4 regions of the Psychrobacillus sp. NPDC093180 genome follow, and region 1 is predicted to be linked to each of the others. Evidence: riboswitches for the same ligand, from Rfam matches in the RefSeq annotation. Region 1 holds a riboswitch; each other region holds the start of a gene.
The links. A riboswitch is a leader RNA that binds a small molecule or an ion and turns the genes downstream of it on or off. The one in region 1 is predicted to bind cobalamin.
Positions count from the first base shown of each region.

Region 2: it holds a riboswitch for cobalamin, as region 1 does, so the genes downstream of both, ACIP9W_RS14595 (ribonucleoside-diphosphate reductase subunit alpha) here and mmgD (citrate synthase) in region 1, are expected to answer to the same signal.
Region 3: it holds a riboswitch for cobalamin, as region 1 does, so the genes downstream of both, ACIP9W_RS06590 (ABC transporter substrate-binding protein) here and mmgD (citrate synthase) in region 1, are expected to answer to the same signal.
Region 4: it holds a riboswitch for cobalamin, as region 1 does, so the genes downstream of both, ACIP9W_RS19395 (hypothetical protein) here and mmgD (citrate synthase) in region 1, are expected to answer to the same signal.

Region 1 is NZ_JBIVOJ010000004.1:254,751-262,885, forward strand. Features, by position in the region: gene ACIP9W_RS08370 (amino acid permease) at 1-516, shown strand, start outside; gene ACIP9W_RS08375 (catalase) at 696-2,759, shown strand; gene ACIP9W_RS08380 (ion transporter) at 3,076-3,915, shown strand; cobalamin riboswitch at 4,194-4,390, shown strand; gene mmgD (citrate synthase) at 4,625-5,749, shown strand; gene ACIP9W_RS08390 (bifunctional 2-methylcitrate dehydratase/aconitate hydratase) at 5,843-7,279, shown strand; gene prpB (methylisocitrate lyase) at 7,295-8,135, shown strand, end outside.
Region 2 is NZ_JBIVOJ010000009.1:92,149-100,283, reverse strand. Features, by position in the region: gene ACIP9W_RS14630 (sensor histidine kinase) at 1-279, opposite strand, end outside; gene liaF (cell wall-active antibiotics response protein LiaF) at 276-977, opposite strand; gene ACIP9W_RS14620 (PspA/IM30 family protein) at 1,103-1,741, opposite strand; gene ACIP9W_RS14615 (lmo0954 family membrane protein) at 1,755-2,108, opposite strand; gene ACIP9W_RS14610 (metallophosphoesterase) at 2,266-3,354, shown strand; gene ACIP9W_RS14605 (DedA family protein) at 3,354-3,956, shown strand; gene ACIP9W_RS14600 (undecaprenyl-diphosphate phosphatase) at 3,966-4,793, shown strand; cobalamin riboswitch at 4,893-5,071, shown strand; gene ACIP9W_RS14595 (ribonucleoside-diphosphate reductase subunit alpha) at 5,252-7,477, shown strand; gene ACIP9W_RS14590 (flavodoxin) at 7,477-7,920, shown strand; gene ACIP9W_RS14585 (ribonucleotide-diphosphate reductase subunit beta) at 7,892-8,135, shown strand, end outside.
Region 3 is NZ_JBIVOJ010000003.1:227,797-235,931, reverse strand. Features, by position in the region: gene cbiB (adenosylcobinamide-phosphate synthase CbiB) at 1-853, opposite strand, end outside; gene ACIP9W_RS06600 (adenosylcobinamide amidohydrolase) at 856-2,325, opposite strand; gene ACIP9W_RS06595 (FecCD family ABC transporter permease) at 2,327-3,310, opposite strand; gene ACIP9W_RS06590 (ABC transporter substrate-binding protein) at 3,315-4,289, opposite strand; cobalamin riboswitch at 4,422-4,561, opposite strand; gene argS (arginine--tRNA ligase) at 5,270-6,937, opposite strand; gene ACIP9W_RS06580 (YwiB family protein) at 6,938-7,357, opposite strand; gene speB (agmatinase) at 7,484-8,135, opposite strand, start outside.
Region 4 is NZ_JBIVOJ010000015.1:87,319-95,453, forward strand. Features, by position in the region: gene ACIP9W_RS19360 (SRPBCC family protein) at 1-197, opposite strand, end outside; gene ACIP9W_RS19365 (GTP-binding protein) at 222-2,147, opposite strand; gene ACIP9W_RS19370 (metal ABC transporter permease) at 2,247-3,137, opposite strand; gene ACIP9W_RS19375 (metal ABC transporter permease) at 3,130-4,023, opposite strand; gene ACIP9W_RS19380 (metal ABC transporter ATP-binding protein) at 4,040-4,789, opposite strand; gene ACIP9W_RS19385 (metal ABC transporter solute-binding protein, Zn/Mn family) at 4,802-5,722, opposite strand; gene ACIP9W_RS19390 (hypothetical protein) at 5,969-6,145, shown strand; gene ACIP9W_RS19395 (hypothetical protein) at 6,434-6,661, opposite strand; cobalamin riboswitch at 6,931-7,122, opposite strand; gene ACIP9W_RS19400 (MFS transporter) at 7,242-8,135, shown strand, end outside.

The DNA of each region.
Region 1 (8,135 bases):
ACATCTGCCGCTTCTGCATGTAACAGTGCTATATTTAGTACAAGCCGCATGCTATTTTCATTGGCTAAAGATAAAAACGCACCAGTACCGTTAACAAAATTGACTACACGTCAAGTTCCTTCCAATGCATTGTTCTTTTCCACGATCGTTATTCTAATTGCTGTGGTATTGAACTATGTAATGCCTGAAGGAGTGTTTACTTTAATTACTAGTATTTCTACCGTATGTTTTATCTTTATTTGGGGGATTACAGTAATTTGTCATTTAAAATATCGTAAAACAAGACCTGAACTAGCTAAAGTAAATAAGTTCAAGATGCCACTGTATCCATTTGCAAATTACTTAATCCTTGCTTTCTTAGCTTTTGTTCTTGTCATTTTAGCGCTTGCAGCAGATACGAGAGTTGCCTTGTTTGTAACTCCAGTATGGTTTATTTTACTGATTGTAGTTTATATGATTAGAAAAACGAAAGTTAAAGGTACTCTTGTAGAAACTGCTTCCGTTGAAAACCATTAAGAATAACTTACTAATCTAATTGTGAAATCCTCTGTCTTTTTTTAAGACAGGGGATTTCTTTTTTCTATTATTTGAACAAATTATTTTTTCAAAAGAGTGAAAGACACGAAATGAATAATGTTGGTAAGTATGCATAGAGTTAAAGGTGAAGTAAAATAAACGATTTGGTAGGTGATTATATGAATGATAATAGATCACAGGAAGGCAACAGAAATGTGGATGAAAATAGCAAAAATGAACAATTAGAACAATTTCGAGTACAAAATACAGGAAATCCATTGACAACAAATCAATCGAGAAAAATATCGAACGATGAGGACCAATTAAAAGCCGGTGTCCGCGGTCCAACATTACGTCAGGATTATGATTTCTTTGAAAAGATGACCCATTTTGTTCATGAGCCGATACCTGAAAGAAAAGTGCATGCAAGAGGGTATGGAGCACATGGAGAGTTTGAATGCTATCAGTCAATGAAGCAGTTTACAAAAGCCGGCTTTTTACAGGAGGCTGGGAAAAAGACTTCAGTATTTGTCCGGTTTTCCACTGTACAAGGGAGCAAAGGCTCGAAGGATACAGCAAGAGACTTACGTTGCAAAGGCGTTAAATTCTATACAGAAGAAGGAAATTATGATTTAACTACAATTGCTATGCCTGTACTAATCAATCAAGATGCGATGAAGTTCCCTGATGCAATGCACGCATATCAACCTGAGCCAAGGACTGGAATGCCAACAGCCGCTGGTGCCCATGATACTTTTTGGGATTATGTCGCAAATAACCAGGAAGGGCTTCATATGGTACTGTGGATTATGTCGGATAGGGGACTTTTAAGAAGTTATCGAATGATGGAATCCTGGTCGATCAATACTTACTTATTTGTTAATGATCAAGGTGTAGCCACATTTGTAAGGTTTGTTTGGAAGCCTGTCCTGGGTGTCCATTCTCTGCTTCAAGATGAAGCGCAGAAAATTGGCGGAATCGATCCGGATTTCCACAGACGGGATCTGAGAGAAGCTATTGATCGTGGTGCTTATGCTGAATATGAATTAGGTGTCCAGTTGATCGCTTTGGAGGATGAATTTAAATTTGAATTTGATGTCTTGGACCCTTCAAAATTTTGGCCGGAAGAAATTGTCCCGGTTCAGCTGATCGGAAAGATGACACTAAATCGGAATGTGGATAATGAATTTGCAGAATTGGAACAAGTGGCGTTCAACCCTGCAAATGTCGTTCCAGGAATCGATTTTTCTAACGATCCTGTCCTTCAGGGAAGAATAATAGCTTACCAAAGTGCGCAATATCATCGTCTCGGCAGTGCTAACTTTCAGGACTTACCGATCAACCGACCAATTTGCCCGTTTCATAATAATCAACGACAGGGCTTTATGAGATATCGAATCGATGTGGATCAAGTAAACTATCATTATAACTCGTTAGCAAATAATACACCGTATACGACGCCTCCAGAAGAAGGCGGATACGAATCCTATCCGAAAAAGGTAGATGGGCATGTCATACGGGCAAGAAGTAAATCGTTCGATGATTTCTTCACGCAGCCGAGGATCTTTTGGAATAGCCTAACTCCAATTGAGAAGCAACACACGATCGAGGCACTTAGTTACCAGCTTGCAAATGTAATGAGTGAATCGGTCCGCCAACAAAACGTTGATATGTTAGTCAATGTAGACAAGGAAATGGCCACTATCGTTGCGGATAATATCGGAGTTGATAGACCAAGTGGAACTAATGTACCTGTTACTACAAGTTATCCTTCCCTTAGCCAGTACAGTACACCAAGTTATGCTTATACACAAAAAGTTGGTGTATTAATTAGCAATGGCTTTAATGGGCAAGAGGTCACATCTGTACTAAATTTCTTACAGCAAAATGGAGTTTTTATGGAGATTGTTAGTGAAAGGCTTGGCATAGTAACCGGTGATGACGGAACACAAATCCAAGTCAATAAGACTTTCCTTACGTCTAGTCCTTATTTAGTTGATTCCTTTTATGTGGTAGGAGGTAATGTAGAAAATAAACCAAAGCTAAAACAAGATATTAAGTATTTCGTGAATACCGCATATAAAAACTTTAAACCAATTGGTGTTGCCTCAACAGGACAGTCTTACATTAAAGCTTCTGATAAAAATAATCTAGTAGGTGTTATTTTTGCGAATAATAATCCAAACTTTAGCAACGAATTTGTCTCTGCAATTGCTCAGCAACGTTTTTGGGATAGAACATAATGTGATGTGAAACTACTAACCGATCTTTCCTTTCTCTAGGAAAAATCGGTTTTTTTATACGACTAGCGGGCTTCCTAGTTATTAAGGGGTTGAGATACAACAAGCTTTCGCTATAACTGGACATTGATATCTTTTTAACATTAGCTCTTGTTGCTTGGATAGAAATAATGAAAAGAAGGTTTAGGAATACAAAAGCAATCTGCTGGGTAAACTAATTCTAGAATAAATATATCTTTTATAGTGATATTTCAATTTAAAATAGGGTAATGATAGATAAAGTACCCCAAAGTGCTTTACATACTTGGAGAGTGATCGGATGAAGATAAAGGGATTTAGTATTGTTTACGAGTTTTTTATCTTTCTATTAATCTTATTATATTTAACAATAACTATCGCAGGATATACTGGTAGTGAAATCCTAGAAGCTAAACAAATCAAATGGATAGATTATAGCCTCATCTTCTATTTTTTTATAGAATACATAATCAGATTATCAATCGCCTCCGATAAAGGGAAGTTTGTTAAAGAAAATATATTTGACCTAATAGCTATCATCCCTTTAGATGCTTTTTTTAAAGTGGCACGTTTAATGCGTCTAGTCCGTTTGTTTCGAATAATGAAGGTTTCTAAAACGTTACAAGGTATTTTCAAATCTGGTGGCTTAAACTATGTATTTGCTTTCACTCTCATCGTATTAACATGGGGCGCTACAAGCAATTTTATATTAGAGAAGGGGCATAATCAGAATATCAACAGCTTTTTAGATTCTATTTGGTGGGCAGTTGTAACAGTCTCTACTGTAGGATACGGAGATATTTCCCCCGTTACTATGGGAGGTAGAATAATAGCAGGAATTCTAATGTTAGTTGGCATTGGATTGATCGGCTCTATCACAGGGAGTATGGCTATGTATTTTTCAAACCTTGAGCGCACAGTGGAGAGGGACAATAAAGCCATAGAAGAAAATGAGGACGATTTTGTACCATATATTACTCGACGGTTAGCAAAAATCGATATGTTGGATGAAGAGGAAATAGAACACCTCATTGACTCAATAAGAATTCGCTATAAGAAAAAAGGAACCATTCGAGATGATCAAATGACCAAAGCAAATGATACGATGGGAGGAAGTACAAATGGTATGTCAAAAATGTAAAGGGACAGGTAAGATCAAAATATTCCTTCCCTTACCGATGGATATAAAATGCCCAGTTTGTAAGGGAAGAGGAATTGTATAAAATTCCTTTCGACAGAACTAGATTCTATTATATCTGCTAGTTACGGCATACGTTCTTAGGAGTAAAACATTTCATGCATCGATCTTATAACCTTTTTCAAAATAGAAATTAAAACTTTTCAAAGCAGAAAATAGTAAATGTTTCTAAAAAAACAATTGTCAATGTTAAGAATATTTGATATGTTTGAATAGAAAATTGAATAGGTGTAGAAATAGGTGCCGTATAGAGACTAACTATTCGGCTTAAAAGGGAAGTTCGGTTAGAGTCCGACGCTGTCCCGCAACTGTGTATGGGAGCGATTCGAAAATGCCACTGTTTTCTTGAATAGAAAATGGGAAGGTTCGAAGAGCATTGATCATAAGCCAGGAGACCTGCCTATTTTAGCATGCATCGATACCTACGAGGATAGGGGGTGTTAAGTGCGAGACTAATGGGTGTGTTTTCTCATCAAACATGTTTATTTAAGTATTCCTTCGTGCCTTAACAACTTCTTATAAGAAGTTGTTTTTTTATTGTCTATTTTTATAGACAATCGACATGAACATAGATTACTTTCTTTCGCAACCACAAGGTTTGTAAGGGCTTTCAAATGGAGAGAAATAGAAAAAGGAAACGGGAGGTATTGAAATGGAAGCAGTAAAAGATTTTTATCCAGGTTTAGACGGCGTGGTGGCAACAGAAACAAAAATTTCCTTTTTAGATACGGTACAAGGAGAAATCGTTATTCAAGGTTATGACCTAATTGAGTTATCCAAAACAAAAGAATATCTGGACATTGTTCACCTGTTACTGGCAGGAGAACTTCCAAGTGTAGAAGAAAAAACAACTTTAGTAGAAATATTAAAAGGGGAATATGATCTACCAAACGAAATCCTAGATGTCTTTAAGCTTTTACCTGCTAATACACATCCTATGGACGCTTTACGCACAGGACTGTCAGCTTTAGCAGGATTTGATCAACAAATCGATGATAGCTCAGTAGAAGCAAATATGAAAAAGGCTTATAAACTATTAGGGAAAGTTCCGAATCTCGTTGCAAATAGCTATAGAGTCTTGGAGCAGCAAGATGTAATAGCACCACTTCCGGAATTATCATACAGCGCAAACTTTTTTTATATGATTACGGGTAAAAAACCTACCCCGTTAGAAGAACAGATATTTGATCGTTCCCTTGTTTTGTATAGCGAGCATGAAATGCCTAACTCTACGTTTACTGCACGAGTGATCGCCTCTACAAAATCCGATATGTACGGTGCACTTACTGGAGCAGTCGCTTCTCTAAAAGGAAATTTGCACGGCGGAGCGAATGAAGCGGTTATGTATATGCTGCTAGAAGCAAAAACGGTAGCAGAATTTGAAAAGGTGCTGGAAACAAAATTGGCTAATAAAGACCGGATTATGGGATTTGGTCATCGAGTTTATATGAAAAAAATGGATCCTAGAGCAACCATCATGAAAGATGCTTTACGTCAATTATGTGAGATAAAAGGAGATGATCTTCTTTATCAAATGTGTGAAGCAGGGGAAAGAATAATGGAGAGAGAAAAAGGCATTTACCCAAATCTTGACTATTATGCAGCACCGGTATATTGGATGCTCGGTATTCCGATTCCTTTGTATACGCCAATTTTCTATAGTTCTAGAACAGTAGGTTTATGTGCGCATGTGATGGAGCAGCATGCAAATAATCGCTTATTCCGACCGAGGGTACATTATACAGGCGAGCGACGCGCCATTGTTATAAACCAATAGACAAATAGTAGTTTAAAGCACGCCGCCAAATGGATGTTCTGCAAAACATCCATATCAATTTTAAACCAATATCATTCGAAAGGAAAGATTAACTTGTTATCTATAAACGAGCGAACGAAAACAGATATTTCACTAGAGGAAATAGCAGATTACGTGCTGCATAGAGACATTGTTAGTGAGGAAGCTTTTCAAACAGCACAGTATGTCTTATTAGACACGCTTGGATGCGGCATTCTAGCACTCAATTACCCGGAATGTACGAAGCTATTAGGACCAGTTGTGCCGGGCACGGTTGTTCCAAACGGCACAAGAGTACCAGGTACCTCTTTTGTCCTTGATCCAGTAAAAGGAGCTTTTAATATTGGCTGTATGATCAGATGGCTAGATTTCAATGACACTTGGTTAGCTGCTGAGTGGGGCCATCCATCAGACAATCTAGGTGGAATCCTTGCTGTTGCCGATTATTTATCACAAAAAAATGTGGCAGAAGGAAAAGAGCCTTTAACAATCCAATACGTGTTAGAAATGATGATTAAAGCACATGAAATCCAAGGCGTACTAGCACTAGAAAATAGTCTAAATCGAGTTGGGCTTGACCATGTTTTATTCGTCAAAATTGCCACAACTGCGGTTGTAACGAAAATGCTTGGAGGCTCAAAAGAAGAAATCGTAAACGCTCTATCCAATGCGTGGTTGGATAACTCTAGTCTACGAACATACAGACATGCTCCAAATACCGGTTCTCGGAAATCATGGGCTGCAGGAGATGCAACAAGTCGCGGTGTACATTTGGCGATGATGGCGCTTAAAGGGGAAATGGGATATCCAACAGCTCTATCAGCACCGGGCTGGGGCTTTCAAGACGTCTTATTTAATAAACAAGAGCTGAAACTTGGTCGTCCACTCGATTCCTATGTAATGGAACATGTATTATTTAAAGTTTCTTATCCTGCGGAGTTCCACGCACAAACAGCAGCTGAGTGTGCTGTCAAGCTTTCCCCATTAGTGAAGGACCGCTTGGATGACATTGAACGAATCGTCATCACAACACATGAATCTGCTATTCGTATTATCGACAAAACGGGACCCCTTCATAATCCGGCTGACCGTGATCATTGTTTACAATATATTACCGCGATCGGTCTGATAAAAGGAACTATAACGGCAGAGCACTATGAGGAAGAAACGGCAACAGAACCTATAATCGATCAACTAAGAAATAAGATGGTTGTCGTGGAAAATAAACAATACACACATGATTACCTCGATCCGAGCAAGCGCTCAATCGCCAATGCAGTTCAAATTTATTTCAAGGATGGGACATTAACGGAAAATGTAGAATGTGAGTATCCTTTAGGACATCGTTTCCGCAGAGAGGAAGCTATTCCACAAATTAAAGAAAAGTTTTCGCTTAATATTCAGACGCACTACCCAGCGAAACAACAGCAAAAACTAGAAGAAATTTGCTATGACTATAAGACATTATCAGAAATGAAGGTACATGAATTTATGGAGCTGTTTCTACTTTAAAAGGAGGAATTTAACATGGCTTGGATAGTAGATCAAGACTCTACACAACAAGAACTAGCGGAACAATTTCGTGCTTTAATAGCAGGCGAGCATATTTTGCAAATTCCTGGGTGTCATGATGCCATGGCCGGGTTAATAGCAAAAGAAGTAGGGTTTTCCGCACTATATTTATCAGGAGCGGCTTATACAGCTAGTAAAGGACTGCCTGATTTAGGGATCGTCACGTCTACGGAAGTGGCTGAGCGCGCGAAAGACATAATTCGTGCGACAAATCTACCTCTCTTAGTAGATATTGATACAGGATTTGGTGGAATATTGAATGCTGCTAGAACTGCCAAGGAGATGCTTGAGGCTAGAGTCGCTGCTGTTCAAATCGAAGATCAGCAACTACCGAAAAAATGTGGGCATTTGAATGGAAAGCAGCTTACTTCTACCGAAGAGATGGTGCAGAAGATTCAAGCGATCAAGGAGGTCGCTCCTTCATTAGTAATCGTTGCACGGACAGATGCTCGAGGAGTGGAAGGATTAGATGCTGCCATCGAACGAGCAAGCGCATACGTGGAAGCAGGGGCGGATGCCCTATTCCCAGAAGCACTCAAATCAGAGGATGAATTCCGTCAGTTTGCTAGAAAAATCCCTGTTCCATTGCTCGCAAACATGACAGAATTCGGTCAAACTCCTTACTATACAGCGGAGCAGTTTGAAGAAATGGGCTATAAAATGGTCATCTATCCAGTTACGTCACTTAGAGTCGCTGCAAAGGCTTACGAAACCATTTTTCAATTGATTAAAGAAAAAGGCTCACAGCAAGAAGGAGTATCGGATATGCAAACAAGAAGCGAATTGTATGAAACGA
Region 2 (8,135 bases), on a different contig from region 1:
CGGTACAGGAGTTTCTGCCTCTAACAGAGGTCGTAAGCCTGTTTCAATCTTTTTTTCTTGATCCCGAACCTTTTGGAGTGTGTTCAATGAAAAACTAAAACTTATAAATGCTAAAACAACAATAATCCACACTCCTAAAGGTATTTGTGCATACGTGTTTTCTAGTAAAGACCACCACATGAAATCATTTGGCCAGCCCCAAACGGCATATAAAAGAAGGGCTGCTAGTGCCAATAAAGTAAGAAAAATAGAAAATCCTTGCCCTAGAAATATTTTCATTTGCGAATCACCTCGATATCCCCGATCCATGTAGATACAGTGATTACTAACTCGGAAGCATATGTCACATCATTCAAATAACCATCCTTTAATACGATTGATTGGTTCCACAAGCGCTGAGCGCCGCGTCCGAAAATATTCGCTTCTCCAATAATAGTTGCATAATGGAGGCGCACAGGAATTTCATATGGAACATAAATAACTACTTTTCCAAGTGTTTGACGAATAGAAATAAAAGAAGTGCCTTTCGGTAAAACTGTTTCCGTCACATCAATCATATGCTCCCCGTAAAAACCTTGTACATGGACGTCCTGCCATTCATACGCTTGGAAAGGGGTCGTCTGAGCTGAAAATAACTTATTTTGTATGATACTATTCGGCGTTTCTTCATATACGTTACCGAATGGACGAACCACATTACGTATCGGTTCATTTTTCCAAAGCTTATAAAGGATATACAACATAATGGCCATTAATAAAAGTCGCAAACTCCACATGGAGAAAACAGCCATAAGCATAAAGATAACTCCAGTCCAAAATAAAAAACGGCGTTGTTTACGAAGGCTGAAGTAAATCATCCCAATGCCAAGAAGGGCTAATACAATACTACCGTTTCTAAAAACTGTAGCCTCAATGAACATAAGAAAAACAAAACAGATGAGAATGAATGCAAGCTTGTTCGTTTGGTTTTCCTTCATACAGTTTCCCTCCTTTTTTACAAACAATAAGATACGGTCTTAAAACGTTAAGTACATATCTTATTGTTCGTAATGAGATATAAAGAGAGGAGAAGATTACTTCTCCTCCCATCATTATCTATAGTTTACACAATTTCTTGTTTAGTTTGTGCGTTTTTTTCTAACATTACTAAACGTTGTTCCATTGAAGTTACTTCATGTTCTTTTTCAATCTTTTGTCCTAAGCGTTCAATATATTGTTCCATCTCTTGGAATGTGCCGAAGTTTTTTTCTTTTTGTTCCGGTTGTAGCACACGATCCATTTGGTGATGGGCACGTGTGACATTTTCTTTGCCCATTAATTGTAATTGACGGACCTTCATGTCTTTTATTTTGTGCTTCATCTCTTCGTATTTACGTTCTAACCCGAAAAGTTCTTCTGTTGTTTGTAAAATACTGTTTTTTAATACAGCAGTTCTTTCGCTATAAGCATCTACTTCTGCTTGTGCAAAAGCAACTAAATCTTCTTCACCGCTAGCGGTTGCAAGCTCTACTTGACGTGAACGTTTTTCTACCATCTGAGTAGTTTCTGCAAGTTCTTTTTCAAGCTGTTGTTTTAATTGTTCTTGGCGTTCTAACCATTTTCCGGTTTGCTCTGTTTGTTTCTCTGCTTCACGGATGTATTGGTTCAGCATTGCGATTGGGTTTTTTTCTTCTTTTTTATCAAATAGCTTGTGTAAATCTGCCTCTACTGAATATTTGAATCGATTCCATAATGATGTCATGTTTGTTTCCTCCTTATTTTGAAAGTTCGTTCCATTGTTTTTCGAAATTGACAAATGGGTCATCTGACTTTACTGCTGATTTGGAAAAGCTTACTGGTTCGTTGTTCCATTTTTTCACTACGTACCAGACACCTACGATTGCCAAAATTCCGAAGAAACCAGGTACGTTTACTACTGCAGAGATTAATCCAAGAATACCTACGCTTGCCCAAAAGATTTTCAAGAAAGTAGATTCACTTTTTAAGTAGAAGTGCATCCCCGCAAATACGATTAACGCTGACACACCTAATCCTAATAGGGAACCTAAGTTAGCAAGAGCTACGATTCCTGCAGTAATACCAAGTACTAATAAACCAAATTTTTTCATGTGAGTGTTCCTCCTCTCGTTTGTAGTTATAGCTTACCAATTCTACAAACTTATCCAAACGGGCTTAGAAATGATTTTCGTATCGGTCTAGAGGCTTAGTAGTCATAGGGAAGAATCTGCTATACTTATGAAAAATATAAAAATTGGAGAGCGAATTATGAAGAAAATCGGTGCTATTACAACAGTAATCCTCGTTTATTCCGCCATTGTGTTTTATTTGGGTTGGTGTGTCTTCATATGGTTGGATGCATTTCTTTCTGTGAATAGATGGATTTTCTTTAGTGGATGGACAGTGATGGCATATGCATTATTGATTGCGAGAATTGATCATCGATTCCGGGTGTTTCATATAATAGGCTCTTACTGGATGATTATTATGCAGTACGGGATAATCCTTTTTCCAATAGCAACAATTGCTACATGGATTATGCCAGATCAACTTATAGTCATAGGCTCGATTGTTTTCTTTTTATTTGTAATGAGTATAATTATTGGAACGTACAATGCATATACGCCTGTAATTCGTGAGCTTTCCATTACGTTGCCCAAAAAGGATGCAAAGTTGACCAATTTAAAAGTGGTGGTTGCATCTGATTTCCATCTTGGTTTATTATCCAATAAGGCGCATTTACAACGTTTTGTGAAAAAGTCCAACGAAGAGCGCCCAGATGTAGTATTATTAGTTGGCGATTTAGTTGATGACGATCCTATCTGGTTTGTGAAAAAAGGGATGTCCGAAGTGATGAAACAGCTTACTTCTACGTATGGTAATTATGGGGTACTTGGAAATCACGAATACTATGGGAAGAAAATTCCACTCTTAGTAGAAGAAATGGAAGCATCTAATGTAAAAATGTTGCTAGATGAAACAATTGTAGTAGCGGATTCGTTCTATTTAACTGGTAGAGAAGATTTAACGAATAAAGAAAGAAAGCAGCTTTCAGATTTAGCCCCCACAGTACATAATCTTCCGTGGTTTGTGATGGATCATACACCTTCGAATTTAGTGATTCCTGAAAAAGAGGGTACTAATTTTCACGTATCCGGACATACACATCGCGGGCAAATGTGGCCGAACCATCTTTTTACTCGGAAATTATTTGAATTAGATTATGGCTATAAACAAAAAGGAAGCTTGCATGCAATCGTATCATCTGGCTTTGGTTTTTGGGGTCCGCCTATTCGTTTAGGTAGCCAATCGGAGCTATGGTCAGTAAACATTAAGTTAGAGGACGTGGGAGTATAATGGAAGCATGGATTGCAGACTGGATGAACCAGTTTGGATACCTGGGTGTATTTTTACTAATATTAGTAGAAAATATTTTCCCACCAATTCCTTCAGAAGTAATTTTAACGCTTGGAGGATTTATGACGACGACAACATTGATGACCAAATTTGGTATGATTGTGGCGTCAACGGCTGGATCGGTTAGTGGAGCAGCCATTTTATATTGGATAGGTACACTTTTAGATGTAGAGCGTTTAGAGAAAATAGTGCAGAAGTATGGAAAGTTTTTAAGGTTGACGATTAAAGACATTCATAAGGCAGATGCTTGGTTCGATAAGTATGGTGTGTGGGCAGTGTTTTTTGGAAGATTAGTTCCGCTTGTTAGAAGCTTAATATCGATTCCTGCTGGTATGTCGAATATGAAGTTTAGCTTATTTTTGTTGTTCACGACGCTTGGAACGCTTATTTGGAATACGATTTTAGTTTCGGTTGGAGCAGCAGTCGGGGAGAATTGGGATGAAATAGTAGGGTATATGGATATTTACTCCAATATTGTATATGCAATTTTAGCTGTTGTAGGTATCGCATTTCTTATTTGGTATTTTAAAAAACGTGACTAAGGAGATCTTATGGAATTTCTAGAATTATTAAGAGCATTAATATTAGGTTTTGTTGAGGGTATGACAGAATTTGCGCCAGTTTCCTCTACAGGTCATATGATTATTGTGGATGATATGTGGTTAAAAACGGAAGAATTTTTAGGGATGTATTCAGCAAATACGTTTAAAATTGTTGTACAATTGGGCTCCATTTTAGCAGTAGTTGTTGTTATGTGGAAGCGACTATTTAGTTTAGTGGGATTGTATAAACTAGATAGCGAAGAGTCGAGCAAACAGTTCAACTTGCTACATGTGATTGTTGGAATGCTTCCTGCTGTTATTTTAGGATTCGCGCTTAAAGATTTTATTGACGATAATCTATTTGGTGTAAAAACAGTTATATATAGTCTTGTAGCTGGATCTATTTTAATGATTATTGCAGATAAGTTTGGACCGAAAAAACCGAAAATCGTTAGTCTGGACCAAATTACATATGCACAGGCATTTAAAGTGGGATTGGTTCAATGTCTATCATTATGGCCAGGTTTTTCCCGCTCAGGTGCAACGATTTCAGGTGGTGTATTATTCGGAATGAGTCATAAAACAGCAGCCGATTTTACTTTCATCATGGCTGTGCCAATTATGGCCGGGGCAAGTTTAGTATCTGTTTTGAAAAACTGGGAACATATTAATATGAATGATATGGGCTTTTATGCAGTAGGGTTTATCAGTGCATTTGTATTCGCACTAATTTCCATCAAGTTTTTCTTAAAACTAATTTCACGGATAAAATTAATGCCATTTGCAATTTATCGTCTTGTGTTAGCGGCAGTGCTAGCGGTTATTGTATTTATGTAATAAATGTGGGCGGACATTTTTCAGTGTCTGCCTTTTTTCCTATGTACAGGTTTAAACACTATATGTTAGGCTATATAAGTATTAGAAACACAATATATAGTATGTGAACGAAAATTAGGTACCATTATGGTTTAAAAGGGAATTCGGTGCAATACCGAAGCTGTCCCCGCAACTGTAAGTGTGGACGACTGTTGAAATAACCACTGCGAGCAATCGTGGGAAGGAAGACAGAAGGATGAAACACGAGCCAGTAGACCTGCCTAATTCTCGTATGAAGCAACACTTTCTTCGGGGGTTGAGAGGTGGAGGCGAAGGACTCTTTCTCAATCATTCGGATGGGATTGTCCTATTGTTTCCTACTTTTTAAATTTTGAGCGATGACTCAGCCGAAGAGGCTCGAGACATCGCTTTTTTGCGTCCCCACAGTGTACGTACCGATTAACTAAGGAGGAAAAAATATGACGACGATATCCAACACAACAAAACAAGAGCTATTACACCAATTAATAAATGAATTTGGCGAAGCAAACATTGCTCCACTAGTGAGAGTACATGAAAAATGGACAGCGAAACATCCAGAAGGGACGACATCCGCATGGGCTAAGTCGATGTCGCTAGAAGCATTAAGCTTTTTAGATGAGCAAGAAACGTATTGGACATATGTAGCAGCCCGCATCTATTTAGCAGACGTCTATGAAAGAATAGCGGTAACTAGAAAGACGACTTCAGAGGAAGTGTATAAAAAATTCGCAAGCAATGTACAAGCTTTAGTTGCAAAAGGGCTATACGACAAACGTATAGCAGAAGCTTATTCACAAGAAGAACTGCAACAATTAGCTGAAATTATAGTTCCAGAGCGTGATTATTTATTCACTTATATTGCTTTAAAAACATTGCTAGATCGATACGTTGCAAAAGACTTTGATAATTCTATCGTAGAGCTTCCACAAGAGCGTTGGATGATGATTGCAATGACATTGATGAAAGACGAGAAAGAAAATCGTCTTGCAAAAATAAAAGAATCTTACTGGGCAATGAGTAATTTATATATGACTGTAGCAACACCAACCCTGTCGAATGCCGGAAAGCCTCACGGACAGCTTTCCAGTTGCTTTATCGATACGGTAGATGATAGTCTACAAGGAATATATGACAGCAACACAGACATTGCGACACTATCCAAATTCGGTGGCGGAATTGGCGTGTATATGGGAAAAGTACGTAGCCGTGGTTCGTCGATTAGAGGATTTGTAGGTGCATCCAGCGGAGTACTTCCTTGGATTAAACAATTAAATAACACAGCAGTAAGCGTGGATCAGCTCGGACAGCGTCAGGGTGCAATTGCTGTTTACTTGGACGTTTGGCATAAAGACATTTTCACGTTTCTAGACTTACGCTTGAACAATGGAGATGATCGACTTCGTGCACATGATATTTTCACGGGTGTATGCTTACCGGATTTATTTATGGAAAAGGTAGATGCTCGACAGGAGTGGCATTTATTTGACCCACATGAAGTACGCCAACTAAAGGGATACTCACTAGAAGACTTTTATGATGAGAAACGTGGAGAAGGATCATTCCGAGAAAAATACATGGAGTGTGTAAATGACAGTCGTTTATCTCGTGAAACGGTTCCTGCAATCGACCTGATGAAACGTATTATGCGTTCTCAACTAGAAACAGGTGTACCGTTTATGTTTTATCGTGATGAAGTGAATCGCAGTAATCCGAACAAGCATGCAGGTATGGTTTATAGCAGTAATTTATGTACAGAAATTTTCCAAAACCAAAGCGCTACGTCGTTTGAATCGATTCAATTAGAGGACGATGTTATCGTAACACGTCGAAAAGCAGGTGATTTTGTTGTATGTAATTTATCCTCTATAAATCTTGGACGAGCAGTCCCAGCGAATGTTTTGGAACGCTTAATCAACATCCAAGTTCGTATGCTCGACAATGTAATCGACTTGAATATGATTCCGGTACCGCAAGCAGAGCGCACGAATGCAAGATATCGTGGAATTGGTCTTGGAACATTTGGATGGCATCATTTGCTTGCTTTAAATAGCATTCGCTGGGAATCCGAGGAAGCGGTAGAGTTTGCGGATAAACTATACGAAAGAGTCGCTTTTTTAACGATTCAAGCATCTAGTAAACTTGCGAAAGAAAAAGGGGCATATCCTTTATTTGAAGGGTCAGATTGGAAAACGGGAGCTTACTTTGAAAAACGAGGGTACGAAAACGAAGAGTGGAATGAATTGCGCGAAGATATAGCTACAAACGGAATCCGAAACGGCTATCTAATGGCAGTTGCACCGAACTCATCGACATCTATTCTAGCTGGAAGCACGGCGAGCATTGATCCGATTTTCCAAAAATTCTATTCGGAAGAGAAAAAGGATTATAAAATTCCAGTAACAGTGCCAGATTTGAATTCAGAGACAACATGGTTTTATAAATCAGCTTATTTCATCGATCAACATTGGACACTAAAACAAAATGCCGCACGTCAACGCCATATCGACCAAGGTGTTTCGCTAAACTTATACGTGCAAAACACGATCAAAGCTAAAGAATTATTAGATTTACACTTAGACGCTTGGAATAGTGGACTCAAAACGACTTATTATGTACGCTCGACTTCTGTTGAATTAGTCGATTGTGATTCTTGCTCAAGCTAATGAGAGCAATCATTTGTTTTTTAAGCTATAGCGGAAACACGGAAGAAGTAGCGGAGTTAATAAAGGAACAACTTGTGGCAAGTGGATACTTTGTGGATATGTATATGATAGGTTTCGGCGTTGTGCCGGACCTATCCACATACGATAAATTATTTTTTGGAACGTTTACATGGGATAGAGGCAGCACACCAGACGAAATGAAAGATTTTGTACGTGAAATTGGCTACAAACCGGACAATGTATATGTATTTGGTTCTGGGGATACCCAATTTGGTGGAGATGATTTGTTTTGCGGAGCTGTTGATAAGTTAAGAAAGTTTTATAACAGTACATATGAAGGATTAAAAATAGAGCAATCTCCAAGAGGTAGCCAAGAAAAAATAGTAACTAACTGGATAGAAGGAGTTTTAAAACATGGAAAAAGCAAAAACATTAGAACCTAGAAATCCTAATAAATCGACAGGAATTTTTAACGGCAAATCGAGTGGGATATTAAATTGGAACGATATCGCTTATCCACACTGGTATAAAATATATAAGCGATTACTAGGAAACTACTGGCAAGCAGACGAAATCAATATGTCGAGCGATGTAAAACAATTCCCTAATTTAACAAAAGCAGAGCAAGAAGCTTATTTGAAAGTGATCGGGTTACTTG
Region 3 (8,135 bases), on a different contig from region 1:
AAGGGACCTCTCCAATTCCCATGCGGGCACGATTTGAAATAATTCCTTTATATGTATTCATTCCCCCAAGTTGAATGCCTAGCTGGTAAGCAGTTGCTGCCTCTAAATAACCACTATTTGGGCTTGGATGTTTTTTCGCATCAAGCCACCAGCCTTTCATACGCTTGTTAAAAGGTAGCTTACTTTCTTTTTTACCCCACAGCATAATAAGATAGCCCGTCAAACGACTAGGTATAAAGTTTGCTATATCATCCAGCTTTGCAGCAGCGTATCCGAACTCTTCGTACTGCTCGTTTTTATAACCAACCATCGAATCGAGTGTATTGATCGCTTTATAAACCCAAAGCCCGGGAGCTCCTGCAAACAAGAACGCATAAAAAAGCGGAGCCGTAATTCCATCACTAATATTCTCGGAAACTGTTTCCACGACACCTCGTGTAATTTCTTGTTCACCTAACGTTTCTGTATCTCTTCCGACGATCCACGATAGCTTTTGTCTAGCAGTAGGTAAATCATTTGCAACTAGCGGTTTATATACATCCATCGCTGCTTCTCTTAAGCTTTTTTGGGCTAATCCTGAAGCAATTAAAATACTTTCCACTATAATTCCAACCCACATATGAATGGAATACGCACTTACTAAAAGTGCAATCGTGACAGAAAAGGTAATGCCTACTACGATAAAAACGAGTAGAAATCCTTTTGCTTTCTTCGACCTTCCTTTATTCAACCAAGTGGTTAGCTTTGAAATGAGCGTACCAATAAATCGAACGGGATGCGGCCAATTCTGCGGATCTCCGATTATTCTATCGAGCAAGAGCCCTATTGCAATTGCGATAATATGAGGACCCATTTCTATTCCCAGCCTTTTGCTTTTTTGTAAGTTTGGATTGCCTCCACTGTGCATTCATAGACACCAAGCCCTATTTTTTTACCTACTTCCGTAATAGGGCCTGCATATGGAATATGCGCTCCTTGTTGCGCGGCTGCAACGAGCACGCTATCTGTCGATGTTCCAGTCGCAATCGTGCCAGTGCGTGGATCCTTAACTTGTTCGTAGGCTAGTGCTTTTGTTTTCGCTTCGGTTGCAGTAATGACCGCTTGTATAAAAGCTTCCTCTGCTAGTTCCCCGTTTATGATGATCCATGTGTTAATTGTACCGATAGCGGGCATTGCTTCTACTTCATAAGCTTTTGCCACATCTACTGCATTTCCAACTCCTGCAGTCACCATAATAATAACGGAGCCAAAATCTCCATCGTATTGTTTAATGACCGCATCTTTCGTATAAACAGCAGTCATCATTCCTACTGTTTCCGTTTCAGAATAGCCGCGATCGGTTAGGAATTGTTGCATTTCTGTTTGGGCGTTATCAATATTATAGTGGGCATCTACTCTTCGATTCACGAACGTTCGATACCAGCCAGTCCCCGCATTTATGACTGCGGATGACCAAGTTTTTAATTGGTGTTCTGCTTGAAATACGACTAACTCATCGGTCACTTGAAAGTTTTCAATTGTAATGAGTTTCTCCTCACGCCGCTCTTTTATATCTGGTAGTATCGTGATTTGAGGTTTTGGACGCTCTGGATGCGGATTTGTGCTAATTCTGGCTTTATATACCGTTTCAATTTGTTCTTTCATAACGACTTCATGCGGTTCTCCGATGACTTTTACTTGGCCATGATCCATTAATAGGAGCTGGTCACAGTAAAGAGATGCAAGATTGATATCATGAAATATACTGATGATGGTCATCCCGTTTTCATTTGCTTGCGTTTTGATCGTATCTAACAATTGTTTTTGATGTGCAATATCCAAATGATTCGTTGGTTCATCCAGTAGCAGGATTGGAGCTTGTTGTGCGAGTGCTTGTGCGACAAATACACGCTGTTGCTCCCCACCGGACAATAGATCTAACATATGATGTTCGTATTTTTCTATCCCCATTTGCTTCATCGCCAAGTTTACGGCTGCTTCATCCTCATTTGACCACGAAGCAAACAAACCACTCTGATGAGGGTAGCGACCAAGCGCAATCGTATCTCTCACCGTATGGGAAAATGCGTGACTATGTAGTTGTGGAAGAACCGCCATTTTTTTCGCTAGCTCTTTCGACGAATAAGCATGTAGGGATTTACCATCTATTAATACATCTCCAGATTCCTTATGCAGTATGCCACTGATTACTTTTAGCAAAGTGGACTTCCCGCTCCCGTTTGGACCAAGAATTCCGAGCATCTCTCCTTTTTCAACATGAAAGGAGACATTTTTAACGATCAATTTACGGTCATAACCACCTGAAACATTTTCTACTTGCAACATATTAAATGCCTCCTTTTTTTCGTTGTCTAAAGAAAATAAATGCAAACACCGGTGCACCGATAAATGCTGTAATAACACCAATCGGCAGCTCAGTAGGCGCAATAATCGTACGAGACACTAAATCACAGATGATCAATAACGCCGCCCCATTTATAAAGCTAAGCGGTAATACATGCCGATTGTCCGAGCCAAATAGTAGTCTTGTCATATGGGGAACGACAAGCCCGACAAACCCAATTGTTCCAGATACTGCAACTGCTGTGCCGGTAAGCATTGACCCACCGATCAAAATCATCATTTTTCTCTTTTTCACATTGACTCCTAAATGCTGTGCTCGCTCTTCCCCAAACAGCATCGCATTTAGCTCTCTTCTGTTTAACCATAATAACAGCGTACCAATGAGCACAAAAGGGATAGCCATTTGCACAAAACTCCAGCCGCGCATCGACACACTACCGAGAAGCCAGCTAATAATTTGGCGTAACTCTTCCCCAGTGAGTGCAATCATTAGTGAAATAACGGAGCCTAAAAAAGAGCTAAATATAATACCCGTTAAAATAATTGTTTCCATTTTCATCGCACGATCGACTAGTTTTGCAAAAGAAATAACTAGAAACATCGTCACTAATGCACCGATCATACTGAAAACCGGCAACGTGAATATCCCTAAAAATGGTACCGAAATACCGAAAAAGAGCGTAGTCACGGCACCTACCGAGGCACCGGACGACACTCCTAACGTATAAGGATCGGCAAGCGGATTTTTTAACAATCCTTGAAACGCAGCGCCTGCAATAGCTAGTGATGCACCAACTAGCCCTGCAAGCACAACACGCGGCATGCGAATTTTCCAAACAATATTCGATGCGATTGCATCTGCTCCCGTATCCCATAATGTGCTGATCGGTACCTTAACGGATCCGACCGATACACCAAGCCAAATTGCAACAAGTAGTGCTGCAATCGACAAGATGTAGCCGATCATGGCTTTACTCACTAAATGCCTCTGGGTAAATTGCTTTCGCGATTTCTTCTAACCCATCTGCAAGACGTGGACCTGTACGACTCGTTAAGTTTTCATCCACTTGTACTACCGCATCATTTTGCACCGCAGTAATCGTATCGAAACCATCACGTGCTTTTACACTATCTACAATTCCATCTACATAGCTATACATAACGATAATTACGTCTGGATTACGGCTAACAATTTCTTCCGGTGAAATCATAAACCAGCCTTCTTGATCTGCTGCGATATTTTCTGCATTCACCATATCTAAAATTTCTTGCATGAACGTTCCTTTACCAGGTGTATAAACTTCTGGAACATCTGTAGTTTCTACAAATACTGTTTTCTTCGTTTCTACTTTTGCCACTTTTTCTTTTACTTCTTCTACTTTTGCTTTCATATCTTCTACAATTTTTTGTGCTTCTTCTAATTTACCTGTAGCACGACCAATTTGTTCGATTGTTGTATATGTTTCATTGAAATCAGTTGCATTTTTCACAACAAATACTTTCACACCAGCATCGCGGAGTTGTTGTAAACCAGCTTCGCCTATTCCTAACATAGACTCATGCGCAAATACGATTTCTGGATTCATCGATAAGATTTTCTCTACGTTGAATTCCTGTCCACCAATTTTCTCTTTTTCTAGCGCTTCTTCTGGATAGTTATCATAGTCATTTACACCAACGATTTCTTCATTTAACCCAAGCGCGAATAGAATTTCTGTATTACTTGGGATCATGGAAACGATTGTTTTTGGAGCTTCTTCTAACGTTATTTCATTGCCAACCGCATCCGTCATTGTTATCGGAAATGTAGCTTCATCTACCTCTGCTTGTTGTTCTTGTTGAGCATTGTCGTTATTTTCGACAGGTTTTGCTTCTTCTTGACCACAACCGACTAATAGCAATGCTGCTAAAGCGGATGTCATCCATAATTGCCATAATTTCTTCATGTTACTTTCCCCCATTTTCTTCTGTGCAAATAAAAAACTCTCGTCCAATGAACGAGAGATAGAATAGGTATAAATCTGCAAGGTTTCCATAAGCCAAGCCGACTCACACGTTACCTATCCTCGTAGGCATTAAAGTGTTCACACATAAAGGCAGGTTTTCTGACTCATGATAGCGGACTATCACACACAGTGGCGGGACCGTGCTGGATTTAAACCAGCTTCCCTTTTAACTTACTAGTTTCATAGCAAGCACCTTTATGTTCAAAATATTTTGTATGCATCGACTTCATTATACATGAAATGGCATGGTTGTCGACAGGGATTTTTTTATAGCGAATGAAGGGGAAAATGGTTTTCCGACTAAGACGGAAACACTTTCTCCCCCAAAAAACGTTACGACCAGGCATGATCTGGACATATTTCCGCTAGAGAAAGCCGGTCCGAATTAAGGAAAAAATATCCTTTTACAACTAAGTCGCTCATTTTTACAACTAAATGCGCTAAAATTCCAACTAAACTCTCCAAAATTCCAACTAAATCATGAATTTTTCCAACTATACACTTTCACCCCAAAAGAATCTCTAATCAAGCATGAACTGGACATATTGCCGATAAAGAATTTCGGCATAATTTAAGGAAGAAATATCCTTTTACAACTAAGTCGCTCATTTTTACAACTAAATGCGCTAAAATTCCAACTAAACACCCCAAAATTCCAACTAAATCTTGAATATTTCCAACTAAACACTTTCTCATCAAGAAACTCTCCACCCAAGCACAAACTGGACATATGGCCGATAAAGAATTCTACCATGATTTAAGGAAGAAATATCCTTTTACAACTAAGATGCTCAATTTTCCAACTAAATGCGCTAAAATTCCAACTAAACTCTCCAAAATTCCAACTAACGCATGTATTTTTCCAACTAAACATATTCCTCCAACAAAAAACACTCCGACCGAGGTCGAAGTGTTCGATATTACATTTTTTCTGGAGCCGCAACGCCGATTAAGCGAAGTGCGTTCGCGATTGTTTGGCGAGCAGATGTAACTAGTGCAAGACGAGCGCCAGTTAAAGCGACATTTTCTGCATCGAGTACTTTATCCGCATTGTAGAAGCTGTGGAATGTTGCTGCTAGCTCTTGGATATAAGTTGCAGCGCGGTGAGGTGCACGAAGTTTTGCAGCATCTGCTACTACTTGTGGGAAGTCACCGATTTTTTTCAATAGATCTAATTCTTTTTCGCTTTGTAATAAATCAAGTGAATCTGTTGAAGCTTTTAATTGTTGAGTTTCAGCTGCTCGTAAGATGGAGCAAATACGTGCATGTGCATACTGAGCATAATACACTGGGTTTTCATTTGATTGAGAAACGGCTAAGTCCAAATCGAAGTCCATATGTGAGTCGCCTGAACGCATGCCGAAGAAGTAACGAACTGCATCCAGGCCTACCTCTTCTACTAGTTCACGCATCGTAACTGCTTTACCAGTACGTTTACTCATCTTCATTTTTTCGCCGTCTTTATATAGTTGAACCATTTGAATAACGGAAACTTCTAGTTTTTCACGCTCGTATCCAAGTGCTTCAATCGCCGCTTTCATACGTGGGATGTATCCGTGGTGGTCTGCTCCCCAAATGTTGATCAGTTGGTCGAAGCCGCGTACTAGCTTATCTTCATGGTAAGCGATATCTGGTAATAAATACGTGAAAGAGCCGTCACTTTTAATCAATACGCGGTCTTTGTCATCGCCAAACGTTGTAGAGCGGAACCAAGTTGCTCCTTCTTCTTCGAAAATATGACCGTTTGCTTTTAATTTATCTAATGCTACTTCAATTTTTCCATCTGTGTATAAAGAAGTTTCAGAGAACCAATTATCGAATCCTACACGGAAGTCCGCTAAGTCTTTTTGTAACTTCGCAAGTTCTACTTTTAAACCGTGTGCACGGAACGCTTTATAACGCTCTTCGTCAGACATTTGTACAAATTTATCGCCATGCTCTTTTACTAGATCCGCTGCGATATCAATAATATCTTGACCGCGGTATCCGTCTTCTGGCATTTCTTTTTCTAAGCCTAATGCTTCGAAATAGCGCACTTCAATAGAAACCGCTAAGTTATGGATTTGATTTCCAGCATCATTAATATAATATTCACGAGAAACATCATATCCTGCAAAATCAAGTACGTTACATAGTGAATCTCCAACAGATGCACCACGCGCATGTCCTAAATGCAAGTCACCAGTTGGATTCGCAGAGACGAACTCGACTTGAATTTTTTCGCCAGCACCAGATTTAGTACGGCCATAATCAGCTTGTTCAGCAAGTACTGCTTTTACTACTTCCTGTAAATAATCCTTACGCACGGTAATATTCATAAATCCTGGACCAGCGATGTCGATTTTTTCCATCATTGTACCTGACATATCTAGGTTTTCTACGATAGCGTCTGCAATTTGACGTGGATTTTTTTTCGCTAGTTTCGTTAATTGCATGGCAATATTTGTTGCGTAATCCCCATTTGCTTTGTCTTTCGGTGTTTCTAAATGGATAGAAGGAATTTGTTCTTCTGTTACAAGTTCCGCTTTCACAATTGCTTGTTGTAACGCGTTTTTGATCGATTGTTGTACTTGTTCTACTGCGTTCATTTAATTCGCCTCCATGTAAATTAGTTCTAATGTATATGTACCAACTACTTCTTCGTTTATCAAGAGTTCATACTCCACTCGGAATTGCCCATCTTCAAATCGTAGTTGTTTCGTATTTGTTGTGATCATTATAGTTCCGTAACCTGGATCATAGCTTCCTGTTTGAAGCTCTCCTTTTACGAATGGCAGTCTCATTTTTACGCCGCCACTTCTAAGAATTAAAGCAGAATCGCTATTTAACTTTACGGTCGTTTTGACTGCTTTGTCATTTTGGGTTTCTTCGTAAACTAAATAAGATTGTTTCCCTTTTATCATAAGTTCGCCTGTTGTTTGGATATCAAATGTTTCTAATGCGGCATCTGGGTGTTGAATCGTAGATTGTAAGTGGATATTAACTATTTTTTTTATTGGTTGAGACATTGCGTTCATCCTTTAGAGCATTTTAATGTAACCTTTTTATTATAAAGCTAAAAGCATGATAATGACAACTAAACATAGGTAAAACCTAAAAAAACGTGTGTCCTAAAAGGACAACACGTCTTTAAATTATTTAACCCAACCTAAAATCATTTCACGTAGCAACTTCGACGCAGTGTTAGCAGTCTGTTCCGATGAATCGTAAATCGGTGCGACTTCTACTAAATCGAACCCAACTACATTGACGCCTGAGTTTGCGATCGCATGGATAGAAGCAAGTAACTCACGGCTAGTGATTCCACCGCAATCTACTGTTCCCGTACCAGGTGCGTGTGCAGGGTCTAATACGTCGATGTCAATTGTGACATAGACAGGACGACCTTCTAGTGTAGGCAATACTTCTTTTAATGGCTCTAATACTTCAAACTTTGAAATATGCAAGCCATTTTCTTTTGCCCAATCGAACTCTTCTTTCATTCCGGAACGGATTCCAAATGAATAAACGTTTTTTGGACCGATGTATTCCGCAATTTTACGAATCGGTGTCGAGTGAGAAAGTGGCTCCCCTTCATATTCCACACGTAAATCCGTATGCGCATCCATATGAATGATCGCAAGATTTTTATAGTTGTCCGCCACTGTTTTCATAACCGGCCATGACACTAAATGCTCGCCGCCCATGCCAACAGGAACTTTCCCGTCTTGCATAAGTTGGCGAATGAAACCTGCGATTAAATCTAAGCTTTTCGATGCATTTCCAAATGGAAGCGGAATGTCTCCT
Region 4 (8,135 bases), on a different contig from region 1:
TCTATGAAAGTGCCATCCTGCATATCAAACTTGATAAGTCCATCTTTGCGTAAATCAACAACTTGAAGTTCTGTAAACCATTGTTGCAGTTTGTCATTCTCTGTCAACATCGACCAAACTTCTTCTACAGAATGTTGGAGATGTCGTTCGAAATATGCCGTATAGATATCCTTTTCTTTTTGAATCGTTGCAATCATTTAAATCCTCCTTAGCAAGTAGTATTATAGGCAGTGCATTGCTTCTTCCGCTTCATCCCAAGGAACTTTATAGCCTTTTCCTCTAGCGCAGAAAATAGAAGTGGATGTGTATTCAGGATCTGCTTCTTTATTGTAGCCGATTTTTTCAATTACTTCCTCTTTATTGTGACAATGATCATATCCACCAAATAGTAGGCTTAGCGTTCCTTTGCCATGTGTGAAGGAAGCAAACGATGTACTGTAGTTCATAAAGGTTGCAACGGGTACTTGTCCTTTTATAATTACTTTGTCACCCACGTTTTCTGGCGTATCAAAAGTTCCATGTGCTTGTTGGATATCAGATAAAACCCTTCCTATAAGGTCCATATCTACTTTAATTTTGAAATCATAGAAAGGTTCTAAAAGTACATTTTCTGCTTTTTCTAACCCTTGTCTTAATGCTCGATATGTTGCTTCTCGAAAATCTCCGCCATGTGTATGCTCATTATGGCCTCGACCTGTGAGTAGTGTTATTTTGACGTCGGTAAGAGCAGACCCTGTCAGTATCCCGTGATGGTCACGTTCTGTTAGATGATGCAACACTAAGTTTTGGTTACCGATCGATAAATCATTTGCATGGCATACATTGTCCAAAGAAATGCCACTGCCACGTTCTGCAGGTTCGATTAATAAATGTACTTCTGCATAATGCTTTAATGGCTCAAAATGACCGTAACCTTTAACTGGTGTAGCAATTGTCTCTTTATATAAAATTCTAGGCTCACTAAAAGAGACGTTAATTTGGAAGCGTTCCAGTACAATTTGTTGAAGCACTTCTAGCTGAATAACACCCATCACATGTACATGTATTTCCTGAAAATGCTCATCCCAATAAACGCTTAACGAGGGATCCTCTGCATCTAACAATTTAAAGCATTGTAATACTTCTTTGACGTGAATAGAAGCATCAAAATTCACTTTTGATTTTAAAGTAGGAATCATATCGAAGGTCGTTTTGTCATTAGTGGCGCCAATTCCGTCGCCGATAGAGGCATTTGATAGCCCGGTTACTGCCACTAGCTCGCCCGCCACCGCTTGTTCCACCGTTTTGAATTTATTTCCGCTATATATGCGAAGTTGTGTAATTTTTTCCGCTAATTCCTCGTACCGCACTTCATCTCTTACTTTTAGCTTACCGCTTAGTAACTTAAGGAATGTAACTCTATTTCCACTTTCGTCATGACGAATTTTGTATACCTGTGCGGAGAACGTTTCTTGCTGATTATAAGTGGACTCTGTTAATAAATCCAATTTCTCTAAAAATTCGATAATGCCAATATCTTTTAATGCAGAGCCGCTTGCACATGGAAAAATTTTGTTTTCTTGAATCATGCGCCGACAAGTTTGAATCCACAACTCTTCGTCATAACCACTCTCCATATATGTTTCCAGTAATCCTTCATCTCGTTCTGCTAAAAATTCGATAAAATTTTCATTTAAAAAATTCGTTATATCACACACATCTTCTGACAAGTTAGCTCGAATTTCGTCTAAAATGCTCGCTGCATTGGTTCCTTCATAATCGGTTTTATTGATGAAGAAAAAAGTGGGTATCTGATGTTTTCGTAGTAGCTGCCATACGGTTTCGGTATGTCCTTCTACGCCATCTACCGCACTAATAATAATGATAGCAAAGTCCATCACTTGAATAGCTCGTTCCATTTCTGGGGAAAAATCGACGTGACCAGGTGTATCTATGACATAATAAGTGGAATCGTTATAGGAGAAGATTCCTTGATCCGCAAAAATCGTGATTCCTCTATTTTTTTCGATTGAATGGCTATCGAGAAAAGAGTCTTGATGATCGACCCGTCCTCTTTGTCGAATTGTCTTTGTATGATAAAGTAGTTGCTCAGAAAAAGTCGTTTTCCCGGCGTCTACATGAGCTAGTATCCCAATGGTTTTATACATGAAGTCACCTCTGTTCATTTGTAGTGAATGACTTTATTATAGCAAAGCTTTCATCTCAAAAGAAAAGCCACCTTGTATGACAAGGTGACTTATAATGTATTAAGATTCTACATGAACTTCTGTATCTTTTATTTTCATACGTTTGAACAATTTCCATATCCAACCGTCATGTGGCTTGAATAAAAACACGAGCATAAATAGTACACCTATCATTGCTGCCATCATGCCTGCAATAGAGGTATTCCATAGTTTTGCTAAATAATATCCTGTGATTGCAGCCATAACTCCAAATGCCATACTCCAAACAATCATTCCCACCACACTTTTACTCATCAGGTAAGCGGTAGCAGCAGGGCCAATAAGCATCGCCACAACAAGAACTGCCCCTACGCTATCAAAAGCAGCAACAGTTGTTAAAGAAACGAGTGTCATATAAGAATAATGCATAGCAACTATTGGCAAACCGATAGAAAGCGCAAAAACCGGGTCGAAAGTAGAGAGCTTCATCTCTTTGTAAAAGATAACTAGAAATAATATATTAAACAAAAGGACGATTAACAACATCCAAACAGCTTTTGGCATGGAAAACCCTAAAATCTCCCATGAATCCCAAGGAACAAAAGCAATTTCACCCATTAGCACATGCTCTACATCTAAGTGGACATTCCCTGCAAATAAAGTGATAAATAACACCCCTAGTGCAAATAAGGAAGTAAACACAACTCCGATAGCAGCATCTTCTTGTAAGCCACCTGACTGGAGCAATTGCACAAGAAAGGTAGTAAGTAGTCCAGCGATAGCAGCACCAATGAGCATCCAAAATCCACTTAATGATTGTGTAACCATAAATGCAACAACAATTCCAAATAACACGGTATGACTAATAGCATCTGCAATCATAGCCGTTTTGCGCAGAATTAAAAATACACCAGTTAATCCACAAGTAATGCCAACTAATGATCCAGTCAAGAGCACCCAGAACTCATTCATGGTTTACTGCCTCCTTTACTACATTTCTTTGCTTAAATGCTTTTTTCTTTAATGATTTGGCGATGAACCCTCGCGTTGGTGCGAAAAAATAGGATATGACAAAGAGACTAGCAGCACATAATACAATAATTGGTCCAGTTGAAAGTCCTGTACGAACGGAGCTAATAATCGTACCTAATGCCCCGGAAAGAGCACCGAAGAAAGCACTAGTAACAAGAATAACTCCAAGGTGATTGGACCAAAATCTAGCGGCAGCGGCAGGTATAATGAGCATAGCTGCCATCAATATAACACCAACTGCCTGTATTCCAGTTACAATCGTAAGTACAGTAAGAGCTGTCAATAAAACGCGTAATCGTTCGACTGGTAATCCGATGCCTCTTGCAAATACCGAGTCAAAAATCATTAACTTCCATTCTTTAAAAAATAGCAAACACATTAATATGATTAACAAAGCGCTACTTGATAGCCAAACTAGATCGCTTTTCGCCATGGTAGCAGCTTTTCCGAAGATAAAATCATTCAATCCACTTTGATTTCCTGTGCCGCTTTGATTGACAATGGTAAGGAGAACGATTCCAATACCGAAAAATACGGATAAAACAAATCCGATTGCTGCATCTGCTTTTAGTTTTGAGTTTCCGACAATCCACTGGATCATATAGACAGCAAGTGCAGAAGTAATGGCTGCACCTAACATTAAAATGGGTAAATCCTTTTGCTGAGTAACTAAATACGCTATCGCAATTCCAGGGAGAGCAGCGTGGGCAGCTGCATCTCCTACTAAGCTTTGTTTTTGAAGAAAGGCAAAGGTTCCATTTAAACCTGCAGCTATACCTAGCAAAATAGCCCCTATAAGAACCCAAAGCAAGTTTCCGGTTAGCATTATTCCCTCACCTCTCTCAATTGAACGTCTTGTTCGATTTCGTTTGATCCATAAAAAATAATTTTCCGCCATATGCTTCTTGCAGATTGTCTTCTGTAAATGTTTGCTCTGTTGGCCCTGCTGCAGTAATCGTTTGATTCAACAAAATCATCCAATCAAAATAGTCAGCTGCTGTTTGTAAATCATGGTGAACAACAAAAACAGATTTTCCTTTTGCTTTTAAGTCTTTTAAAATAGCAATAATTGTACGCTCTGTTGCTGCATCCACACCAACAAATGGTTCATCCATAAAATAGACTTCCGCTTCTTGCGCTAGGGCGCGCGCCAAAAATACTCGCTGCTGTTGACCTCCAGATAATTGACCAATTGATCGATCAGCAAAAGCTTCCATACCAACATTTTTTAAACACTCCATGGCGATTTGTTTATCTTTTGCTGAAGGTTTTTTTATCATGCCGATATGTCCGTAACGTCCCATCAGAACAACATCTAAAGCATTTGTAGGAAAGTCCCAATCGACTGCATTTCGCTGTGGAACATAGCCGACTGTATGTTCTTTTGGGTTAAGGGGGCGTTCTAAAATATGAACAGCCCCTGTTTTATTTGGTAATTGGTTCAGTATTGCTTTGATTAGTGTAGATTTACCAGCTCCATTTGGTCCGATAATGCCCGTTAGATGACCTACTGGAATAGTTAAATTCACATTTTGTAATACAACTTTTTCTTCATAAGCAACCGACAAGTTTGTTACTTGTAAAGCGTCCATGTTGCTTCCCTCCTATTTAAGTGAATCGACAATTGTGTTGACGTTATGTTTGTACATACCAATATAAGTTCCTTCTTCTGTTCCTTCCGCACCCATGGCATCAGAGTAAAGCTCCCCACCAATTTGAATCGTATGTCCTTTTTCTTTTGCACCTTCTATAACAGCCTTCATTGCTTTGTCAGAAACACTGGATTCTATGAAAACAGCTTTAATATTGTTATCTACTAGAAAATCTACGATATTTTGAACATCTTTTAAGCCATACTCAGAATCTGTACTTAATCCTTGTAAACCACGAACTTCCATACCATGGCTTTTTCCAAAGTAGTTAAATGCATCATGTGCTGTTACAAGCACTCGTTGTTTTTTGGGAATTTCACTAATCCGTTGATCTGTCCAATCAGACAAATCGGATAATTTTTTAAAAAATGCTTCTTCATTTTTTGCAAATTCTTCTTTACTGTTTGGAAGTTCTTCCGAAAGTGTTTTGGTCAGTTCTTTTGTCGCTATTTCCCATACGTTAATATCAAACCAAATATGTGGATCTGACAGTTCAGGATGTGCTTCATCCTTTAGTATTTGATCTTGTGGGACTATGTCACCAATCCCGACAACCGTTTTTTCTTTCTTCATTTTCTCGAAAATGTCGCTCATTTTGCCTTCTAGTTCTAGACCGTTGTAAAAAATGATGTCGGCCTTTTCTAAGGTTTGTAAGTCCCCTTGTGTCGCTTTGTACAGGTGAGGATCTACACCAGGTCCCATTAATGATTTTATTTCTACTTGGTCGCCGGCAATTTCTTTAACTGCATCCGCAATTTGCCCGGTTGTTGTAACAACTAAAGGCTTCGTCTCTTTTCCAATATCCCCACTAGCATTGTTGCTACACCCCACTAACAAAATCGCCGTAATGAATAAAAACAAGATTTTTTTCATTTTAATTCCTCCCTTTTCCTATGCTCTACTTTATTTCCCTTAGGAAACTTTTAGAATAAAAAAAATCACCTTTTTCTTAAGTGCCATTAAATTTCCCTTAGGAAACATTTGTTCACAAGGATAACACTTCATTTTTGTTTTGTCAAAGTAATGTATGTAAATTTTTTAATAATGGTGATTATAAGAAAAAACTTTTCTTAGTGTTATACTTTAATGACAAATTGAATGGAAAGGAGTTGATAGCTCATGCAATACTCGAAGTCTAAAATGGAGCAACTAGTAAAACATAGTGCAGAGCTTTCCAAACGTTTGAAAGAAGTAATGAAAGAGCACGACTTAGAAAAAAGTTTCGCTTTAAAAGCGCTATATCATTCAGAAGTAAAAGACGGCGGAAGATACCAGAGAGATTATCAAGATTTATAATTGGTAAAGGGGAAGAGGTATGAAGGCAAGAACCCTTTTTGTATATAATAAGTGGTTCTATTCTAATTGAGAACTATCTTGTTAATAAACAAGAAGAGGTGACAGATTTAGAAAAAGATCTTCCTTCACTCAAAGTTCAGGTGAATACAACAAGTTATCTTGTTTGTAGTAGATATGGATGCCCAGCTTCAAAGGTGACACTATTAGTGGAGTCAAAACAAATAGATAAATAATTAATTGTAGAGCGTGCCAGTCATTTGTTGATTCGGCACGCTTTTTTTCTACTTATTACTCTTCAATCTTTCCAAAAACTTCATCTTTTGTTTGGTCGAATGCTTTTTGCAAATTGCGTTTGTACAATTCTTTATCTTTTCCATCCAAATTTGGCGAACTTCTTATTTCTTCTTCGTAGTATCTTAAAATAGCGGTAAGTGATATTGATTCATTTGCGACACTATTCGTCATTAATGTACGTTTAATACCATCTACGTAATAATCTTTTGTTCCAACTGGCATGTTCCAACTTCCTTTCCATCGTAAACATAAAAAGCATCTTCCCTTAGTTGTTACAAAGGAAGATGCTAATTCAAGTGAATGAATATGGTTGATCGTTGTCGTGACGAATAATGCGTAAAGAAAAGAAAATGCCTATAAACGGCATAGTGAAATAAAAGGAGACGATTCCTCCAATGCTTCTTTCCAATTACGTTTTTTCGTACGGCAGCAATTTCAAGCTGTTGCTTGTTCATAGCTGCACTTAACACCTCCTATTCCGCGTAGGTTTTGGTGTGTACTTGAAATAGGCAGGTCTCCTGGCTTATGATCATGGCGTTCCTTTCCCTTCCCATTAATATTTAACAGTGGATGTGAAAGAATTGCTCCCATTTACAGTTGCGGGACAGCGTTGGTTTTTCACCGAACTTCCCTTTTAAGCTATTTTACAAAAGGTAAATAGCACCTAAATCTACACGTTATTCAGTTGTTCTTTTACTATAACATAGATGAAGCAAAAGAATTTTTATTTGCGAAAAATCGCAAATTTGGACAAGAAAATGATATTCTCCCTTCTTATAATCAATTGGAGGGAGGGATAAAAATGACTATATGGAAGACAAAAAATCCGTATCAAGTTTATATTTATACTTGTTTTTTATCACAGTTGTTTTTTACATTTATTTTCACTGTAAGTTTGTTATATCAAGTGAAAATTGTGATGCTAGATCCATTGCAACTTGTTCTAGTAGGGACTGTTTTGGAACTATCTGTTTTTTTATTTGAAATTCCAACTGGAGTAATTTCCGATGTAAAAAGCCGGAAGCTCTCCATTATTATTGGGTACTTTTTAATAGGGATTGGCTTTTTAATCGAGGGATTATTCCCATTTTTTATGGCTGTGCTTTTAGCGCAAGTTGCATGGGGGATTGGTTATACATTTACTAGTGGCTCCTTACAAGCTTGGATTGCAGACGAAGTAGGGGAAGAGCAAGCTTCCTTAGCATTTATAAAAGGAGCAAAGGCTGGTAATCTTGGGCAAGTCATAGCAATACCTCTAAGTATATTAACGGGTCTTTATATGATTAATCTACCAATCGTTATTGGTGGACTTTGTATGGTTGGATTGGCAGTGTATTTAATTCTATTTATGAAGGAAGAAAATTTTAATCCGTTGAGTAAGGCGGAGAGAACAACTACCTGGGAAAACATGAAGGGGAATATGAGGAAAATTATTTTTTACTCTAAAACTAGTTTTATCATCAGAATGCTTTTCCTTATTGCTTTATTCATTGGGTTTTATAGTGAAGGATTCGATCGTTTATGGATGTCTCACTTTTTGGACGTATCTAATTTAGGAGCACTAACGGATGAAAAGTTAGTTTTATTAACTGGTGGTATTCAATTTATAATTGTCCTAATTTCTTTTGCGTTACTGCATCTCATGAATAGAATCTCTCTCCATCAGAGTCTAAAACATATTTATATTGTTCTTTTT